DNA from 3 places in the Paraburkholderia sp. FT54 genome. Region 3 is predicted to be linked to each of the others. Evidence: predicted binding sites of a transcription regulator. Region 3 holds the regulator's gene; each other region holds the start of a gene.

Region 1 (4,265 bases), 1.3 Mb from region 3:
TCTTCGCTGCCTGTGCCGAGATCGGACGGAATGCAGCCGTCCACGCCATTCAGCACGAACACATTGCGCCACTCCTGCCCCTTCGCCGAATGGATCGTGGAGAGGATCAGGTAGTCCACGTCGATCAGCGGCACGCCCGATTCGTCGCTGGTGGCGTCGGGCGGATCGAGCGTCAGTTCGGTCAGAAAGCGTTCACGCGATGGATATGTGCCCGCGATGCTCTCCATCTGCAACACGTCCGCGTGACGGATCGCCGCGTCTTCGTGATTGCGCTCGAGATGCGGCTCGTACCAGCGCCGCACCATTTCGAACTCGGCGGGCCACGGTGTCTCACGCCCGTACACGCTCGACATGAGCTTGACGAACGGATGCCAGTCTTCCTGCGCGCGCGCCGGCGCGGCGAAGGCGGCCAACGCGCTGCCGGCGGTGTCGGCGGGATTGCCGCTGCCCGCGCGCGCGACGATCTCGTCGAGCACCTTCGCGGCGGTGGCCGGCCCCACGCCCGGCAGCAACTGCACGACGCGAAAGCCGGCCACGCGGTCGCGCGGATTTTCCGCCCAGCGCAGCACCGCGAGCACGTCTTTCACGTGCACCGAGTCGAGAAACTTCAACCCGCCGAACTTCACGAACGGAATGTTGCGCCGGGTCAGTTCGATCTCCAGCGCGGCGCTGTGATGCGCGGCACGAAACAGCACCGCCTGCGACTTGAGCTTCATGCCCTGCTCGCGCGCCTCGAGCACCTGTTCGACGATATAGCGCGCCTGGTCGGCCTCGTCGGCAACGGTGACGAGGCGCGGGCGCTGCGCCGACGCCTTGTCGGTCCACAGATTCTTCGTGTAGCGCTCGCTGGCCAGTTCGATCACTGCGTTCGACGCCGCCAGAATCGGCTCGGTCGACCGGTAGTTGCGCTCGAGCGTGACCTGTTTGGCCGGTGGATCGAAGTGCGCGGGAAAATCGAGAATGTTGCGCACGGTCGCGCCGCGAAACGAATAGATGGACTGGGCGTCGTCGCCGACCACGGTCAGGCCGCGGCCGTCCGGCTTCAATGCGAGCAGGATCGACGCCTGCAGACGGTTGGTATCCTGGTACTCGTCGACCAGCACATGGTCGAAGCGCGCCGACAGGTCGGCGGCGATGGCCGGTTCAGCGGCCATGTGCGACCAGTAAAGCAACAGGTCGTCGTAGTCGAGCACGCTCTGTTTCTGTTTGGCTTCGACGTAAGACGCGAACAGCATGCGCAGATCGGCCTCCCATTCACGGCACCAGGGGAACGCCTTGTCGAGCACCTGGCCAAGCGACGCGCCGGTGTTCACGACGCGCGAGTAAATGGCGAAACACGTGCTCTTGGCCGGGAAGCGCCGCTCTTTCGCCGACAAGCCGAGTTCGTGGCGCACCAGATTCATCAGGTCGGCGGAATCCTCCCGGTCGTTGATCGTGAAGGCCGGCGCGAGGCCGATCAGATCGGCGTACTCGCGCAACAGCCGCGCGCCGACGCTATGGAAAGTGCCCGACCACGTCAGCCCTTGCGCGAGCGCGGCTCGCGAGCCAAGCGCCGCGCCAGCGATGCGCGTGACGCGGCGGGTCATTTCGAGCGCCGCGCGGCGCGAAAAGGTCAGCAGCAGGATGCGGCGCGGATCGGCGCCGTTCACCACCAGATTGGCGACGCGGTGTGCGAGCGTGTTGGTCTTGCCGGAACCGGCGCCCGCGATCACCAGCAAAGCGCCGGGCGGCGCGGCGGGCGTGTGGGCGCCGTAATCGACGGCTTCGCGCTGCGCGTCATTGAGTTTCGCCAGCCAGCCGGCGCTGTCGGATGACGACAAGGACGAAGGCGAGGACGAGGACGGCGGAGATTCGGCGACGGAGAGCACGATCGATTTTTGGGCGTTGGATGGATTCAGAGCGGCGACGCATACTGTATATCCATACAACCCGCACAGACAAGCGACCCTTTTTTCGGCCACGCAACTGGCGGCCTTTACCTCACTCCGGCGCATGCCCACCGAGTCAATCGCGCGTAAAAATGGCCGTGGCATGGAAACGCACCGGCCATTCGTCTAAAGCGTCACCGTGAACGGTTCGCGCATCCAGCAGCGCCAGCACGCCCGGACTGTCGGACGCGCGGCGACGCGCGCGCCACACGGGAAGGACGCCTGCTATTGTTTCTTCGCGTCCTTCACATTCGCATCGGCGTTGGCCTTGTCGGCGTCGGCCTGCGCATCGGTTTTCTTCTTGTCGGCCTTGGCTTGCGCGACGGACGCTTTCTTGTCCGCCTTCGACTGTTCCTTGGCCGCCTTCTTGTCGGCATGGGTGACCGGCGCGGCGGCGGGATCGCTGGCCTGCGCGAAGGCAATCGACGACAGACATCCCGCGATCAATGCGGCGACGATCCTGCTCTTCGTAGACTGGGTGATGCTCATGCGATACCTCCGTGAAACGAGATGAGCGGGCCTGGAAGCCCGTTGAGGCGGCCACGGCGGCAAGCCACGCCGCCGCGCCACTTCGTCAAAACCCAGCCTTAGTGCTTGACGTCGGCGCCGTCCGACTGGTCGCCCGCCTGGCCTTGCATGTTCATCTTCATTTCGTTGTTGGCGGCCTGCTTATCCGCCTTCTGGTTGATCTTGGCGTCGCGCACCTGTTCCTTGTACTGCGACTTGGCGGCCTTCTGCTGATCCTTCAGTTCGGCCTTCGATGCCTTCTTCGACGCGCGATATTCGGCGTTAGCCTTCGCATTGGCGTCGCGCTTCTGCACCAGCGGGTCGGTCGAGCCCGATGCAGTCAGACGCGTCGGGGCGGGTGTCACGGGCTGCGCGCCCTGCGCGGCGGGCGCAACGTCGGCGCCTTGCATCTGGACCTGCGGCTGGCCGTCCGTACCCGCTGCAGGCTGCGCGGTCTGCGCGAGCGCGGCCGTCGAAGCGAAAGCCGTAAGGGCGGTACCGATCAGAAGCGTACGAATCTGGGTCATGGCTAATCCTCTCTAAGTTGTTGTGAACGCGGGCGACCTGTCCGGCGTTGCGAATTTGAGCCGCTGCGTGAGCGTGCCCTGCGTGCCTCGCCCGGTCTGCTCGCTGCCAGATAAAAATCCAGCAGGCTTTCCCTACTGACTTGCACTTTACGAGTGAACTTCGTGTTTTACGACCGTCGTTACGGAACGTTTCACTTTCTGACAAACGTATAACATCTGCTTGCAGATGCTCACACGACGGCGGCGCACACCGCGAACTTCATCCAGGGCAAGCTTCTGGCTTATGATGCGAACCCTTTGCCTGAAGGCGCAAACGCCATGCCCAACCTCGATTTCACGCTTACCGGCGACTACGTCGAACTGCACAATCTCCTGAAGATAACCGGCCTGGCGGACAGCGGCGGCTCGGCGAAAATGATGGTGGCCGACGGTGCGGTCACTGTCGACGGCCGGGTCGAAACGCGTAAAACCTGCAAAATCCGCGCGGGTCAGGTCGTGCTGCTCGGCGACACGCGGATCGCGGTTCATGAGGCCTGACGCCGCGCCCTGTCGCGCGCGGTCCGGAAACCCAGAGGAAGGTGCGCACCAAAATCGTGCTTCTTCCGTCGACATCGCCGCGTCCAGGCAATAAGCTGTCGGTTTCGACAAACAAGAAATCGGCTGACACAACCGGCTGGCGGCTGCCTCGAGCATTCGCCCAGGCTCACCAGGCCGCTGCCCTCGCCCGTGCCTGCGCGCTCGTCGCGCCCGCCGCCGCGCTGTCGCCACTTCCGCCGCCAGGCGCTCCATGACTCAATCCGGCATCACCCGGCTGGCCGCCCGGCCGCCGACCCTGACCCGCCACGCGGCCGACACCGCGCTGCTCGCGGCGCCGCTCGCCATCGCGCAACTCTCGCAAATGGCGATGGGCGTCACCGACACGATCCTGCTCGGCTCGCTCGGCCCCGACGCGCTCGCCGCCGGCGGCCTCGGCGCGAACCTGTTTTTCGTGGTGGTCACGCTGCTGCAAGGCGTTCTGACCTCGGTCAGCGTGAGCGTCTCGCACGCGCGCGGCGCTCAGGACGAAGGCCGCGTGCCGCACATCTACTGGACCGGCTTCGTGCTGTCCGTGCTGCTGTCGGTGCCGGCGTTCTTCCTGCTCTCCTTCGCCACGCCGATCCTGCTCGCTTTCGGCGAACCCGCGCTGCTCGCGCACAACGTCGGCGAATATGCTGCGGTGCTGCGCTGGGGCGCGCTCGGCAGCCTGATCGGGGTCGGCCTGATGCGCTCGTTCCTGCCGGCAATCGGCGCGGCCAAGCGGCTC
Region 2 (4,265 bases), 1.7 Mb from region 3:
TTCTCCGCGCGCGCCAGCGCCAGCAACTGCGTGACGAGCCGCGCCGCATGCTCCGAGCTGGTGGCGATCTGCTCGAGCGAGCGATGCACTTCCGCGGAGGCGTCCTGGCGCAGGGCCAGTTCGGCCTGAGTGCGCAGGCCGGCTAGCGGCGTTTTCATCTGATGCGCGGCATCGGCGATAAAGCGCTTTTGCAACTCCATATTCTGTTCGAGGCGCGTCAGCAGATCGTTGAACGAGGTCACGAGCGGCTCGATTTCCGGCGGCGCGCGACGTGCTTCGAGGGGCGACAAGTCGTCTGGGCGGCGCGCGCGGATATGCGCTTGCAGCGCGTGCAGCGGCGCAAGACCGCGCGAGAGGCCGAACCACACCAGCAGGATCGCGAGCGGCAGGATCACGAACTGCGGCAGGATCACGCCTTTGATGATGTCGTTGGCGAGCTGGCTGCGTTTATCGAGCGTTTCGGCGACTTGCACCAGCACGGGCTGGGCGCCGGGCGTCTGCGGAAACTCGACGGTCGTGTAGGCGACGCGGATATCGTTGCCGCGCAGCACGTCGTCACGAAATTCGACGAGACCCGGCTGCGGCCGGTCTTCCTCGTGCGGCAACGGCATGTCGCGCTCGCCGCCCACCAGTTCGCCGCGCGTGCCGAGCACCTGATAGAACACGCTGTCGACATTGTCCGCGCGCAAAAAATCACGCGTGGAGTCGGGCAACGATAATTCCGCCACGCCGTTGACCGGATGAATCTGGCGCGCGAGCACGTACGCGTCGGTTTCCAGCGCGCGGTCGAACGGGCTGTTCGCGATCGACTTGGCGACCAGGTAAGTGACAGCGAGGCTCATCGGCCAAAGCAGCAGCAACGGCGCCAGCATCCAGTCGAGAATCTCGCCGAACAGCGAGCGCGGGCGCGCCTCGGCCGCGGCTTCGGTTTCGTCGGGCGGGGCGAACGGATTGGCGTAGCGCTCGTCGCGCGCTTCGTCGAGGTCCGCCGCGTGCGCCGTAGCGCGGTCTGCGCGCACGGACATGGGTGTCCTCTATTTGTAGTGATGGCTCGCCGGCATCGTGCCGGACGGCGGCGAGGCAGGTGGCTCAGGCTCGGCGGGTGGCGTCGTCGTCATGGCGTTCGCGCTTGTGCTCGTTGATGACGCCGCTTTCTCGAGGCAGTAGCCGAGACCGCGCACGGTGATGATACGCACGCCGCTCGGTTCGATTTTCTTGCGCAGGCGGTGCACGTAGACCTCGATCGCGTTGTTGCTGACTTCCTCGCCCCATTCGCACAGGTGGTCGACGAGTTGTTCCTTCGAGACCAGCCGGCCGATTCGCTGCAGCAGCACTTCGAGCAAACCCAGTTCGCGCGCCGACAGATCGATCACCTGCTCATTGACGTAGGCGATCCGGCCGACCTGGTCGAACGACAGCGACCCGTGCCGCACGACCGTCGGGCCACCGCCCGCGCCGCGCCGGGTCAGGGCGCGCACGCGCGCTTCGAGTTCGTTCAGCGCGAAGGGCTTGGCCATGTAATCGTCGGCGCCGAGGTCGAGACCCTTGACGCGTTCGTCGACGCTGTCCGCGGCGGTCAGGATCAGCACTGGCAGGTTGGAATTGCGCGCGCGCAGGCGGCGCAGCACCTCGAGCCCGGACATGCGCGGCAGGCCCAGATCGAGAATTAGCAGGTCGAAACTTTGCATCGACAGCGCGGTGTCGGCCTCGACGCCGGTCTTCACGTGATCGACGGCATAGGCCGATTGGCGGAGTGATCGAACCAGACCGTCCGCGAGTATGCTGTCGTCTTCGGCAATCAGAATTCGCATGGTGCGCCAGCCTGGCCTTGCCGGCACCGCGGGGTGTCCCCCGGCGCACAGCGGTCTCCAAAAATTATCGTGGGTAGTTGGGCAGCGCGACGGTAAAAATGCGCGTTCGCATGAGAATCGTGCTTGCCAAAACTACTGTTTTTTTATACAGTGTCTGGGTTTCGTGTGCTGTCCTTTAAAAGTGGGCTGCACATCTGCCTCAGACGCCGTTCATCATAGCAAAGGACGATTCATGGAAGAAAGCAAGAAAGGCTCGGCTGGACTGACGGCTGAAAAGAGCAAGGCACTCGCTGCCGCACTCGCGCAGATCGAAAAGCAGTTCGGCAAAGGGTCGGTCATGCGGCTCGGCGCAGGTGAGGCGGTCGAAGATATCCAGGTGGTCTCAACCGGATCGCTCGGCCTCGACATCGCGTTGGGCGTCGGCGGTTTGCCGCGTGGCCGGGTGGTCGAAATTTATGGTCCGGAGTCGTCCGGTAAAACCACGCTGACGTTGCAGGTCGTCGCCGAAATGCAGAAGCTCGGCGGCACGGCGGCGTTTATCGACGCGGAACACGCGCTGGACATCCAGTACGCGGGCAAGCTCGGCGTGAACGTGAACGACCTGCTGGTTTCGCAGCCGGATACGGGTGAGCAGGCGCTCGAAATCGCCGACGCACTGGTGCGTTCGGGCTCGATCGACATGATCGTGATCGACTCGGTCGCGGCACTCGTGCCGAAGGCTGAAATCGAAGGCGAAATGGGCGACTCGCTGCCGGGTCTGCAAGCGCGTCTCATGTCGCAGGCGCTGCGCAAGCTCACCGGCACGATCAAGCGCACGAACTGCCTCGTGATCTTCATCAACCAGATCCGCATGAAGATCGGCGTGATGTTCGGCAATCCGGAAACCACCACAGGCGGTAACGCGCTGAAGTTCTACGCGTCGGTGCGACTGGACATTCGCCGTATCGGTTCGATCAAGAAAAACGACGAAGTGATCGGCAACGAAACGCGCGTGAAGGTGGTGAAGAACAAGGTTGCTCCACCGTTCCGCGAAGCGATTTTCGACATCCTGTACGGCGAAGGTATTTCGCGTCAGGGCGAAGTCATCGACCTGGGCGTGCAGGCCAAGATCGTCGACAAGGCCGGCGCGTGGTACAGCTACAGCGGCGAACGTATCGGTCAGGGCAAGGACAACGCGCGTGAATTCCTGCGCGAAAATCCGGATATCGCTCGCGAGATCGAAAATCGTATCCGTGAGTCGCTGGGCGTGAATGCCATGGCTGAAGCCGTGACTGGCGCAGGCGCTGAAGTCGCGGACGAAGAAGAGTAACCCTCACGTGATACGCAAGGGCCGGCCGTTGTCCGATTCAGGACGCCACGCGGACGGCCCGCGTGATGAAGACGACGAGTCGTTCGATCCATTCGAATCGTTCGACGCACACGATCGTGCTGCGGGCCGCAATCCGCAGCGCGCGCAGTTTGAATCCTCCCCGCCGGCAGGCCCGGATCCCTCCGAAACCACCTACACCCGTTCGCGTCGCGTTCCTGGCGAAGCGAAACCCGGGCAAGACGAAGCCAAAAAATCCCTGCGTCCGGCACGGTCACTAAAAGGCCGCGCGCTCGGCTATTTATCTCGCCGTGAATACAGTCGCACCGAACTCGCGCGCAAGCTGAAGCCGTTCGTCGAGGAAACCGACTCGCTCGACACCTTGCTCGACTCGCTGGAAGCCGAAAACTGGCTGTCCGATTCGCGCTTCGCCGAAAGCCTGATTCATCGCCGCTCGTCGCGCTTGGGCGCGAGCCGGATCGTCGGGGAATTGAAGCAGCATTCGGTCGACCAGACGCTCGTCGAGGAGGCCAGCGCGCAACTGCGCGAAACCGAACTCGCGCGTGCGCAGGCTGTCTGGCAAAAGAAATTCGGCCGGCTTCCCGAAACGCCCGCCGAACGGGCAAAACAGCAGCGCTTTCTGGCCTCGCGTGGATTTTCGGGCGCCACGATCGGCAAAATTCTTAAGGGAATGGACGACGAGTAGGGCGGCGAGTAAGCGCGTCATGCTTGGTTTGCGTGCAAACCCCTTTGGGACAACGTCTTCCGCTCTCAGCCACGCATGGCGCGGCCATGCGCAATCGGACCTGTCCCAAATACCCAGTATGCTAAAATTCGTGGGTTTTCCAAATCCGGCCTTTCCTTCCCGCATGCCGCTCTCCCCGCCAGTGTCCCGTCAGTTGCGCCATCGTCGCGCAATCAGAGCGGAAGCCTATGAGCGAGCCGATGGCCTGTGGGATGTGGAAGCGTGCTTGACCGACGAAAAACCGCGCGATGTGGTGCTTGCGTCGGGCGTCCGGCCCAATGGTCAGCCGATCCATGAACTCTGGCTTCGCATCACCATCGATCGCAAGCTCAATGTCGTCGACGCCGAGGCGTCGTCCGACTGGGTGCCCTATCCTGGTTTGTGCCAAGCCAGCAATCCCGCC
Region 3 (4,265 bases):
GCCAAACAAAGCGGACGTCCCGTGATCACTCGTTAAGGTTGACCGCGGCCAGCTTCCAGGTAAATGCACCCTCGCGCTGAAAAATCGCCGAGTAATGCGCGTCGCCGGCGCCATGCTGGTAGGTGACCACGAACTCGTTGATGCCGCGATAGCCCGCCGTGGTTTGCGGCGGTTGTGGTGGCGCGGCGTTGGCATTGCCATTGGGTGCGTTGCCGGCCGTGGGCGCTGCCGGCGCTGGCGCGGGCGAAGTCGCAGCGGCGTCCGGCGGATTGTTCGCGGCGGGCGGCGCGGGCGGCCGCTCGCCCGGATCGCCGCGCGGCGGCATGCCGTTCAGCAAGGCCGCCACGCCGTCCGGTGTGGCATAGGCATCCACGAGCGGACCAATCAACGCGACGCCGATCATCGCGCCAATCGCGGCCAACGGATTCCCGTTGCCATGCGCGTCAAGCCGGCGCGTCAGCAAGCCGGCGACCTGCTGCTTCAGGCTCTCACGCAATGCGGGGAAATCAACGTATTGATTGACGGTTTGCGCGTCGCGCGCGTCGGCAGCGCGTTTGAGATTGTTCAGCGCGATGTACGGTGACGCGTAAGCGAACCCCAGCGCGGCGATGACTACAATCACGATCAGCGTGATGATCAGCGGCCGGGTAGCACCGCCCTTGGTGCCGCTTTTGGTAAGTTGCGGAACTGCCATCGAGTGAGACTCTCCATCAGGTGTGATCTAACGTGGACCGCGGCCACGCGAAAACGATCCCACGCAATGCAATCTCTTGCCGTCCGGTTCAAGACTCGCCGAGTGCCATCAAGACAGATCAAGACTCGAATACCGCGCCATGCACGTTGGCCTCGTCGGCGATGCAGCGGTCGATCATGCGGCATACGGCTTCCATCGTGCCGACCATGATGAGACGCGACGGTCCGTGATAAACACGCACCGGTGCGCGACGCGCCGGTTCAGCCGTATTCAAACCCGAATTCAACGACACGCGGGCAAACGCCGGCAACGACGACGGCAGGCTCGGCACAGCGTCGGGCGAATCGAACAGCGACGGCGTGCTGAGCGTGGCCGCCTCGATCAATGAGCAGGGTACCAGCTTGCGAAGATGGCGCAGACGACCGAACTGGCGAAAGGGCAGCAGGCGGGCAAGACGTTCCATGAGACTCTCCAGACAATGCAGCGTTGATGCGGCGTTGGCGCGGCGTTTTATTTTGTCGAACGAGCGGGAGGGTCAAAACTCGCCGGGGCGAATGAGCCCCACGGCGATGCCTTCCAGCGCGAACTCCGCACTGCCGGTTTCAACGAAGATGTTTTCGTAATCGGGGTTCTCGGCGATCAGTTCGAGCCCGTTCGGCCGGCGCTTCAGGCGCTTGACCGTGACGTCGTCGCCCAGCCGGGCAATGATGATCTGGCCGTCTTTGGCTTCGCTGCGCTTTTGCACCGCGAGCAGGTCGCCGTCGAAGATGCCCGCGTCGCGCATGGACAGTCCGCGCACCTTGAGCAGGTAATCGGGCTTGCTCGAGAACAGCGCCGGGTCGCACGCGTAGTGCTGCGAGATATGTTCCTGCGCGAGAATCGGACTGCCCGCGGCCACCCGTCCGATCAGCGGCAGCGACAGTTGCATGATGCTGGCGTGCGGCAACGTGAACTGGTACGGCGAATCTTCCGGGCCGGCCAGCAGGCGAATGCCGCGCGACGCGCCGGCCGCGAGTTCGATCACGCCCTTGCGAGCGAGCGCGCGCAGATGCTCTTCTGCCGAGTTGGCCGAGCTGAAACCCAGCTCGGCGGCGATCTCCGCGCGGGTGGGCGGAAAGCCGGTGCGTTCGATAGCCCGGCGGATCAGATCGAAAACCTGCTGCTGTCGTGCGGTGAGTTTGGTCATGGCGCCACTGTATGTATGAACAGGTGACTGTATTTTTATACAGTATTCGGCGCAATTCAAGCTTTACTTTAAGTTCGCGGTGAAGGACGGCGTTCGAGCGTCGTCAAGCGACGCTTGAACACCCGTTTTCATGCCGCAACGCCTTATCTAGCTGTCATTACCACTTTTGCGTATTAAAGAATGAAGAAACATTATTTTTAATGATGAAAGCCCTTCGATAGACTGGCCTCCAGTTGACGTTCATGTGCACGTGACCGCGACGCAATAAGACACCACACGCTGTTTCAGCGGACACAACGCGGAGAAAGTTGACATGAATCACCAAGGTACGGGGCTGGCAGGCAGGACGAAGAAACTGATCGCGGCGCTCGCGTTGGGCGCGGCGAGCGCGCTCGGCGTGATGGCGCAGGCGCATGCCGCCGACACGACGCTGCTGAATGTCTCCTACGACCCGACGCGCGAGCTGTATCAGGAGGTCAATCAGGCGTTCGGCAAGGAATGGAAGGCGAAGACGGGTGAGACGATCACCTTCAAGCAGTCGCACGGCGGCTCGGGCGCCCAGGCGCGCTCGGTGCTCGACGGCCTGCAGGCCGACGTCGTGACGCTCGCGCTCGCTTACGACATCGACGCGCTGGCCAACAAGGGTTTGCTGGACAAGGGCTGGCAAAAGCGTTTGCCGGATAACGCGTCGCCGTACACGTCGACGATCGTGTTTCTGGTGCGCAAGGGCAACCCGAAGCACATCAAGGATTGGGACGATCTGACCAGGCCGGGCGTGTCCATCGTCACGCCGAATCCGAAGACATCGGGCGGCGCGCGCTGGAACTACCTCGCGGCGTGGGCGTATGCGGAGCATCAACCGGGCGGCAATGACCAGAAGGCCAAGGAATTCGTCGGCAAGCTCTACAAGAATGCCGGCGTGCTGGATTCGGGCGCGCGCGGCGCGACCACCAGCTTCGTGCAACGCGGTATCGGCGACGTGCTGATCGCATGGGAAAACGAAGCGTTCCTGTCGCTGAAGGAGTTCGGTCCGGACAAGTTCGAGATCGTGGTGCCGTCGGTCAGCATTCTGGCGGAGCCGCCGGTGGCGGTGGTGGACAAGGTGGTCGACAAGCACGGCACGCGCAAGCTGGCCGAGGCGTATCTGAACTTTCTGTATAGCGAGCAGGGCCAGGAGATCGCGGCGAAGAACTTCTACCGTCCGCGTTCGAACAAGGTGCCGGCCGAGCTGACCGCCAAGTTTCCGAAGCTGAAGCTGTACACCGTGGACGATTCGTTCGGCGGCTGGGCCAACGCGCAGAAGACGCACTTTGCCGACGGCGGCGTGTTCGATTCGATCTATCAACCGCAGTAACGCACAGGCACGAACAGGCCTCTGCCGTCACCGGCGTTGGCAAGAAAACGGCGCGGCAACGCGTCACTCCCGAGCGCGCCCATGGGCGCGCTTTTGGCCGCCGGGCCCGGCGACCGGCAACACGAGCATCAACCTGAACGAGTAACGAGCATGACGACGTTGACTTTCCGAAAACCGAGCGCGTTGCCCGGTTTTGGCCTGACACTCGGCATCACGGTGGCTTATCTGAGCCTCGTGGTGCTGATTCCGCTTGCGGCGACCTTTCTCAAGACAGCGACGCTCGACTGGAGCCAGTTCGTGCGGGCGGTGAGCTCGCCACGCGTGCTCGCGTCGTATCGCCTGACGTTCTTTTCCGCGCTCGGCGGCGCGCTGATCAACGCGGTGTTCGGCTTTCTGGTCGCGTGGGTGCTGGTGCGCTACACGTTTCCGTTCAAGCGCATCGTCGATGCCGTGGTCGATCTGCCGTTCGCGCTGCCCACCTCGGTCGCCGGCATTTCGCTCGCGGCCGTGTACGCGGGTAACGGCTGGATCGGGCAGTTCCTCGAACCGCTCGGCCTGAAGATCGCGTTCACGCCGGCGGGCGTGCTGGTCGCGCTGACCTTCATCGGTTTGCCGTTCGTCGTGCGCACGGTGCAGCCGGTGCTCGAAGAGTTCGAGCGCGAACAGGAAGAGGCGGCTGCGTGCCTGGGCGCCTCGCGCTGGCTGACGTTTCGCCGTGTGGTGTTGCCGGCGGTGTTTCCGGCTTTGCTGACGGGTTTCGCGCTGGCTTTCGCGCGCGCGCTCGGCGAGTACGGTTCGGTGATCTTCATCGCCGGCAATGTGCCGATGAAGTCGGAGATCACGTCGCTGCTCATCATCACCAAGCTCGAACAATACGACTATGCGGGCGCGACGGCGCTGGCGGTGGTGATGCTGGTCGTGTCGTTCCTGATGCTGCTCTTCATCAATACCTTGCAGTGGTTTTTGCAGCGCCGCACTAGCCGTGGCGGAGCGGGTCCGGCGCCTGCCGTTGCGAGTGTCGCCGCGATTGG

What was found. The regulator LexA, encoded in region 3, represses DNA repair genes until DNA is damaged. The targets are predictions, from matches to a motif close to ACTGTATNNNNATACAGT.
Region 1: the regulator LexA is predicted to act here: its motif matches at 1,912-1,929, upstream of RI103_RS05030 (ATP-dependent helicase).
Region 2: the regulator LexA is predicted to act here: its motif matches at 1,946-1,963, upstream of recA (recombinase RecA).

Annotation. Positions count from the first base shown of each region.
Region 1 covers NZ_CP134195.1:1,076,939-1,081,203, reverse strand. The annotation lists gene RI103_RS05030 (ATP-dependent helicase) at 1-1,868, opposite strand, end outside; gene RI103_RS05025 (hypothetical protein) at 2,154-2,417, opposite strand; gene RI103_RS05020 (hypothetical protein) at 2,516-2,962, opposite strand; gene RI103_RS05015 (RNA-binding S4 domain-containing protein) at 3,281-3,499, shown strand; gene RI103_RS05010 (MATE family efflux transporter) at 3,750-4,265, shown strand, end outside.
Region 2 covers NZ_CP134195.1:687,296-691,560, forward strand. The annotation lists gene RI103_RS03205 (sensor histidine kinase N-terminal domain-containing protein) at 1-1,025, opposite strand, end outside; gene RI103_RS03210 (response regulator transcription factor) at 1,035-1,811, opposite strand; gene recA (recombinase RecA) at 2,044-3,120, shown strand; gene recX (recombination regulator RecX) at 3,128-3,823, shown strand; gene RI103_RS03225 (DUF2889 domain-containing protein) at 3,987-4,265, shown strand, end outside.
Region 3 covers NZ_CP134195.1:2,425,474-2,429,738, reverse strand. The annotation lists gene RI103_RS11305 (DUF2939 domain-containing protein) at 26-694, opposite strand; gene RI103_RS11300 (hypothetical protein) at 813-1,157, opposite strand; gene lexA (transcriptional repressor LexA) at 1,230-1,880, opposite strand; gene RI103_RS11290 (sulfate ABC transporter substrate-binding protein) at 2,194-3,234, shown strand; gene cysT (sulfate ABC transporter permease subunit CysT) at 3,385-4,265, shown strand, end outside.